One region of the Exiguobacterium sp. SH5S13 genome, then DNA from elsewhere that is predicted to be linked to it. Evidence: predicted binding sites of a transcription regulator. Region 1 holds the regulator's gene; the other holds the start of a gene.
What was found. The regulator LexA, encoded in region 1, represses DNA repair genes until DNA is damaged. The targets are predictions, from matches to a motif close to CGAACATATGTTCG.
Positions count from the first base shown of each region.

Region 2: EVJ30_RS12975 (YolD-like family protein) is a predicted target of LexA. The motif match lies at 1,512-1,525, and genes of this name have one in related genera.

Region 1 is NZ_SJUS01000002.1:188,300-191,716, reverse strand. It holds gene EVJ30_RS02445 (DUF896 domain-containing protein) at 199-432, opposite strand; gene EVJ30_RS02440 (YneB family resolvase-like protein) at 493-1,137, opposite strand; gene EVJ30_RS02435 (hypothetical protein) at 1,211-1,447, opposite strand; gene lexA (transcriptional repressor LexA) at 1,649-2,269, shown strand; gene EVJ30_RS02425 (metal-binding protein) at 2,269-2,709, shown strand; gene glnA (type I glutamate--ammonia ligase) at 2,813-3,417, opposite strand, start outside.
Region 2 is NZ_SJUS01000028.1:18,505-21,921, reverse strand. It holds gene EVJ30_RS12980 (site-specific DNA-methyltransferase) at 1-855, opposite strand, end outside; gene EVJ30_RS12975 (YolD-like family protein) at 1,147-1,488, opposite strand; gene EVJ30_RS12970 (JAB domain-containing protein) at 1,860-2,315, shown strand; gene EVJ30_RS12965 (hypothetical protein) at 2,707-2,913, shown strand; gene EVJ30_RS12960 (hypothetical protein) at 3,076-3,417, shown strand, end outside.

The sequences.
Region 1 (3,417 bases):
CTCTCTGTTGTTAAGAAAGTTTCTACCCGTCATATTTTAGCACACTCAATCGTGTGTCACAACTAATTAAATAGTATGTCACATTGATTGGAATCGTTTACTTCCATACGTCTGTTTTCGAGGGAATGGTCGAACCTTATCGAGCTTCGTGTATAACAAACATGCACATCCTATACGAAATAGGATGTGCATTCGAGTTCATTCAGAACGGTGTCGGTTCTGTTCGTCTTTTAGTTTTTCTGGTGTCACGTCGTTGCCTTCCGGATCGACGACTTTCATGCCCATCATCTGGGATTTGAACGATTGACGGAACGCTTTTAAATATTGTTGACGTAACGCTTGTTGCTCGTCCATCTCTTGTTGTGACAAGCCGTCTGTCTTTGCCTTGTTGGCGAGGAAGTTAATCCGCTCCAATTGTTCGGGTGCTAACATGAGGTTCGCCCCCTCTCTACTGAATTTGTAGTTCTACTGTACAAAATCAGGGCGTAGGAATCAAGTTTCTGGCACTGCCACATGTTCCAAATAGCGACGGTTCACAGTCGCTTTCGAGACTTCGTAGCCGAATCCACGGAGCGTGGCCGCGATTTCGGCGAAAGTGAGCCCCCGCTCCCGGAGTTGGACGATCTCCTCGATCGGCACTTCAATCCGGCTCCGTCCCCCTTGGTCATGGTGCTGAATGTTGCGTTGCGGGTTGAACCCATTCGCGACCGCACGGCGCATGCCGCGCGATATCTTGGCGTTATGAATCTTCCGTTGATACTCCTCGACGACGCTGACAATCTCAAGCACCATCTTCTCGGCGTCGGAGACGACGTATTCATCGGACGACTGCATCGTCAACAGCCGGACGTTATGCTTCATGAGCGTATGCAAGATGGCGATTTTTGCATTCCCCCGGCCGAGGCGACTGTCATCGCTCACGAGCACGGCATCGAGCTTTGACGCCGACACATGCTCTAACAAATCGAGCAGACCCGTCCGATTGACCTCAAATCCGCTCTCTTGTTCGGTGATCACATCGATCACTTCCGCATCGAGACGTTTGGCCATCTGTAACAATTCTGCTTCTTGCCTCGTGAGCGAGGTTTCCTGAGTTGACTTGTTCGTCGATACGCGACAATAAATGACGACTCGCATCTCGTCACTTCCTTTCTTTCCAGTCATCCTCTTACGATACACAGGATGAGCGGGTGTTCGCAATCCAAATCGATCATTCAGCAGCGAACCAAGTCGTTTTCCGCTCTTCTTTTTCCGCACGTTCCGCTAACAGCTGGGCTTCGAGCGTTTCTGCTTCGTTGAACGCAACTTCTTGTTCGATACTTCTTTCGACCGTCATCACTTTCGGCTCCACAGTCCCGCCTTGGCGAAACTCGCCGACTAAGTAAAAGGCGAACATCCCGAGCACTACCATTCCGACCAATATGAATCCATTGACTGTATCTTTCATTTGAACCGCCTCCAAATATAAGAATATGCGTTCTTAGGAACGTCTGTTCGTTTTATCTGTCCTTATCATAAAACAAGAACTTCTGTTCGGTCAAGAAAAAACGAACGAATGTTTGTACGCTCATATGTTCTTGTGTTAAAATAAATCCATAAAGAATAGGATGCGTTCGCAGGTTATTCGACATAAACGAGGTGAAATCCATTGAAAAAAATGTCAGCAAGACAGCAACAGATTCTTGATTTTATAAAAGCTGAAGTTCGGACGAAAGGTTATCCGCCGTCAGTCCGAGAAATTGGTGAAGCCGTCGGTCTCGCATCGAGCTCGACCGTGCACGGTCACTTGGACCGTCTTGAAAAACGTGGATTGATTCGGCGCGATAAGACAAAACCGCGTGCGCTCGAAGTGTTGAGCGAGGACGCCCCGTCTATCGAGGAGCGTGAGACGGTCATGTACGTCCCGGTTATCGGGAAAGTTACGGCCGGAACACCGATCACGGCGATCGAGAACGTGGAAGAACACTTCCCGCTCCCGGCCCATATCGTCGGTTCGGATAACGTGTATATGCTCTCCGTCTCTGGCGATTCGATGATCAACGCCGGAATCCTCGACGGAGACCGCGTACTCGTCAGACAACAGAACACGGCAGACAATGGAGAGATTGTCGTCGCGATGACGGACGAGGGTGAGGCGACCGTCAAACGGATCTACAAAGAGGCGTCGAAAGTCCGACTCCAGCCGGAGAACGATGAACTTGAGGCGATGTATTTCGATAACGTATCCATTTTAGGGAAGGTCATCGGTGTATACCGGACGATCCATTAATGGCTAGCGGCAAGACACATACGCGTACGAACCTCGTGGCAATCGGTGCTTTAGCGATTGCCACGCCTTTTATTGATGTCGATATCCCGACTACCCTTTTCCTCGGTGCGCTTATCGGGACGTTTTGGCTCTCCCCGGACCTCGATTTGAAATCGGATGCATACTATCGGTGGGGACCGCTGCGTGGCTTTTGGCTCCCTTACGTGAAGCTGATGCCGCACCGGTCTCCGCTGTCGCACTTGCCGGTGTTGAGCGATCTCATTCGTGTCATCTACCTTGGCTTCCCGCTCGCGCTCATCCTTACGTTCACTTCGTATGAAGCGGTTGTGAAGACGTGGCTCGACTTGAACGGCATCCCGTTCTTCCTCGGTCTCGTGTTCGCGACGACGCTCCATACGGCACTCGACTATGCGTCCACATTTTTCAAACGTGCGTTCTAATCGCAAAACAAGCGACCACTCAATTGCGAGTGGTCGCTTGTTTTGACTAAAAAAACGCCCGATCCAAGAAACTGGATCGAGCGTTTTTTCAAGTTCATTCGACTTAGTAGAGCGTCATGTACTGATCGCGTTCCCACTCCGTCACTTGCGTGCGGAACATGTCCCACTCGATCTCTTTCAACTCGAGGAAGTGTTCGCCGATGTGGTCACCGAGCGAATCCATGACGATTTTGTCGGCGCGGAGTACTTCGAGTGCGTCGAAGAGTGTCGCCGGAAGATCGTCGATGCCGTTCGCAACACGCTCTGGCTTGTCCATCACGTAGATGTTGCTGTCGATCGGTTTCGGTGCTTTCAAGTCTTTCTCGATGCCGTCAAGACCAGAAGCTAAGAGGGCCGAGAGCGCGAGGTACGGGTTCGCCGCCGGGTCGACCGAACGTACTTCGATACGTGTCGAGAGGCCACGGGCAGCCGGTACACGGACGAGCGGTGAACGGTTACGGGCGCTCCATGCGACGTAGCATGGTGCTTCGTATCCAGGCACGAGACGCTTGTACGAGTTGACCGTTGGGTTACAGATCGCCGTGAACGCACGTGCATGCTCGAGGATACCAGCTGTGAAGGCACGTGCCGTATCCGAGAGCTCCATGTCACCGTTCGGGTCGTAGAACACGTTCGTGTCGCCTTTAAAGAGTGACATGTTCGCATGCA
Region 2 (3,417 bases), on a different contig from region 1:
TCGACTTGAAGTACTTCCCCATCTTCTTAAATTATATACGTCTCCTCCCATGTGTTCTTTTCTATAAATTTTACTTGAGTTGGAATACGAATAAATTGCATACTCATGAGTAACTGAAAATGACTTTCCTTGAGTTCCTCCTGGGTTATGCTGAATAGTAATAGGTGTATGTACTAGACTAGGGAAAATTTCATTTAATAACATCCACAGGTGTGCATATTCATTATCATCAATTGTCGTAATAAGAACTCCATCATCTGCAAGAAGCTTCTTTGCAAGAACCAATCTCTTCTTCATCATAGACAACCACTTACTGTGTCTCCAACTATCACTTGAATCCACATAGTTGTTGTTGTACTTCCAATCTTTCGCTCCTGTGTTGTAAGGGGGATCTATGTAAATACAATCCACTTTACCAGGATAAAGATATTCTAGTAATTGTAGAGCGTGATAATTATCCGCTTCGATAAGAGAATGCCAAGTTTGACTGTCAGGGGCATTTTCTACAATATCCATTGATTTTAACGTCGGAAAAATAGGATCACCAAACTGAGCCACCACTACCAATTCAGACAAATCAAAGGTAGAGATTTCATTTGTATTGTGATTAAAACAATGTGCTATCTCTCTTTCTATTTTCATAACGCTATAAACCTTGTCCATTTTACTGTCTCTAGGAGAAACCTTAGACCCTTTGTGAATTGGTACGTTGAACAAAGGAGTTAAGTCTGGGATATGATTTTCAAAAACTAGGCCAAATTTCTTTCTGTGTAGTAGACGCTCATATTCTGACTGGAGCCTCTGCTTTAATCGAGTGTCACTTATTTCCTCTAACAAATCATCTATTGAAGCCATGGATAGTCCTCCTGAAGTATAAATAAACCTTATTATTATAAAAACTTTGCTACTACATTGTATTTCTTTTTTTAAGAAAATGTGCATTTTTTCATTCGAACTCAAAAAACATTTTTCTGGAAGAATTAATAACTATGAAATCCTTATAATTCCCAAGGGATTTCAATGGTTCAATTTAAGTGTTATCGACCGTTTAATCAAATATTTAAACACTTAGCATTGCAGAAAAAAGTGGAGAGTCGAGGAGCGACACTTCGTTTCGTGACGCAAACTTCGAACAACCGCAGGGCGTTAGTCCATCGATTGTTCCACGTGAATGATTGCCTCGAACGGCACATGAATAATCCCGTCCCGTTGATTGGCCAGCTCAACAGTCCGCTCCAAATAGTTGGTCCGGTGCACGAATCCCTTGAATCGTTTTATCTCCCGCTCCCCCACATATTTCACTTCCACCATATCTCCGCTGAAAATTGCGTCATTCAGCACATTCTCATAGACCGATAGGACCTGTTCATCGACATCTGGCATCTCAATCTTTTGGATCTCCTTATAGTACTTTGTCAGCAACGCCTTATGTTCGGGCATGAGGAACGGGATCCATTTCAGCTCACCCCGATCGCGATATATCGTCATCACAATCACTCCTTTTAATAAAACGAACATTCGTTCTTATTTTATACCCAATTTATCTCGTTTGAACAGCCTTTTTCGTGATTGGTGTTCCGTGCGTCCTGTTTCCGTACTCTAGCTCGCTGGTCGTCGGTGCAAGGGACGTCAAAAAAATGACGCGCCCTCCGGCCCGTCTTCCTTCGCTTTAGGCTCAAAGCAAGGCTTTTCGCTCGTTGGCTACGGAAGCCTGGACCTCTGTTTGCTCTACGCATTTTTTTGAGGCTCTCCCTACGGTCGCCCTTGCACCGTCTCCCGACGCTCGCTTCGTTTCCGTCAACAGGACGCACAACGGTGTTCGTTCTGAGGACAGCTTATCCGAAAGGGGACAAACCATCATGGAACTATCAGCCATCATCGAGGTCATCCGTATCAAACAAGAGGTTCGCGAGGAAATGGTCGCCCTCGAGCACGCCATCATCCACTCTCCGGACAGTGCCCGGCAAATCGGGTCATCGTTCATCGGGGACGACGACCGTGAAGTGTTCCTCGTCATCATGCTCAACACGAAAAACCGGGTCATCGGTGTCCATCGGGCGCACGTCGGGAGCGTTAACTCGAGCGTTGTACACCCACGGGAAGTCTTCAAATGCGCGATTCTAAACAATGCCTCATGTCTCATCGTCTGTCATCAGCACCCGAGCGGAGACCCGACCCCGAGCCGGGAGGACATCCTTGTCTCCGAACGGTTACATGAAGCCGGGGACCTTATCGGCATCCCGGTGCTCGACCATCTCATCCTCGGTGCGGACGAGTCGTATGTCAGCATGAAACAGCGAGGTTACATGGGTTGAATGGAATGGAGTGGGGCCGGGGGACCGGTCCCGGTCCGTCCGGTAAGGGCAAGGACGAAAAACGTGCGTTTTTCTTTGACGAGACGGGCGACTCGCGTTGCTCTCGCCTGGATCCATAGAGCGGGATCCGGGAAAAGGGTCGTTTTCGTATGACGAAAACGGAGTGGTTCGTGAGTAGATATAGGATAGTATTTTGACGTGTCTCGTAAAGAGTTTTTTTGATGAAACGATAGAAGTAAAAACGCGGTTTGTTTACTGAAAATGACTATGTTTTCTAAACAAGCCCTAGGGCTTGTTTGAAATAACACCAGGGCTTACGTGAAATAAGCCGAGATGTTGCTTTCTTGGATGCGAGGTATCATGAGGCTATCAACAGGAGAGGATGATTCAGATGGATAGCTACCAACTAGATCAACAGACGATGGACGAGATGACGGAGGTATTGCTTCGACGCCTTCCTGACCGGCTTCAAGAAGATTTTGACGACTTAAAACTCGTGAGCATGGATCTTCTTTGTGATGTGAAGGAAGGGGAACGCTTGACCCACCTCACCGTCTTTTTCGATACGAATATGCTTCGACGGAATCGTCGTACATAAGAATACACAGACTTTTGTATACATGTATACATGTAGATTTGTATACGTGTATACATGTATACAATTTTCGAGAGTCTTCGTTTCTATAAGTTCATGAACAAGGACTGAACTGGCTTTTTACGGGGAATCGGTCTATAGAGAACCGGAAGGAGATGAGACGTGATGGACGAGGGGCTACTTGATGACTATGCGTTCGCGGGATTGGACCCGTTCGTCCGGACGGTATTCTCGGAATTGATGGAACATCCCGAGTGGATGCGTGTCGTCGACAAGAACTATTGCGTCGAGAAGGTCGTCCGGTTCGATGACGGACGGAACTCGCCCTATTTCCGGGTATTGATTTACCTGGACGCAGAAGAGCGTCCGCTCAAGAAAGTATATCTATACGGGACATGGGTGGTGGCGAATGGAGACGTCAGCTTTGTCGTCTCCGAGCTATCCAAGGGTGTATTCGAATATGAAGTGATGCATGTCCATTGGCTCATCAAGTATCGGTTTGAGGAT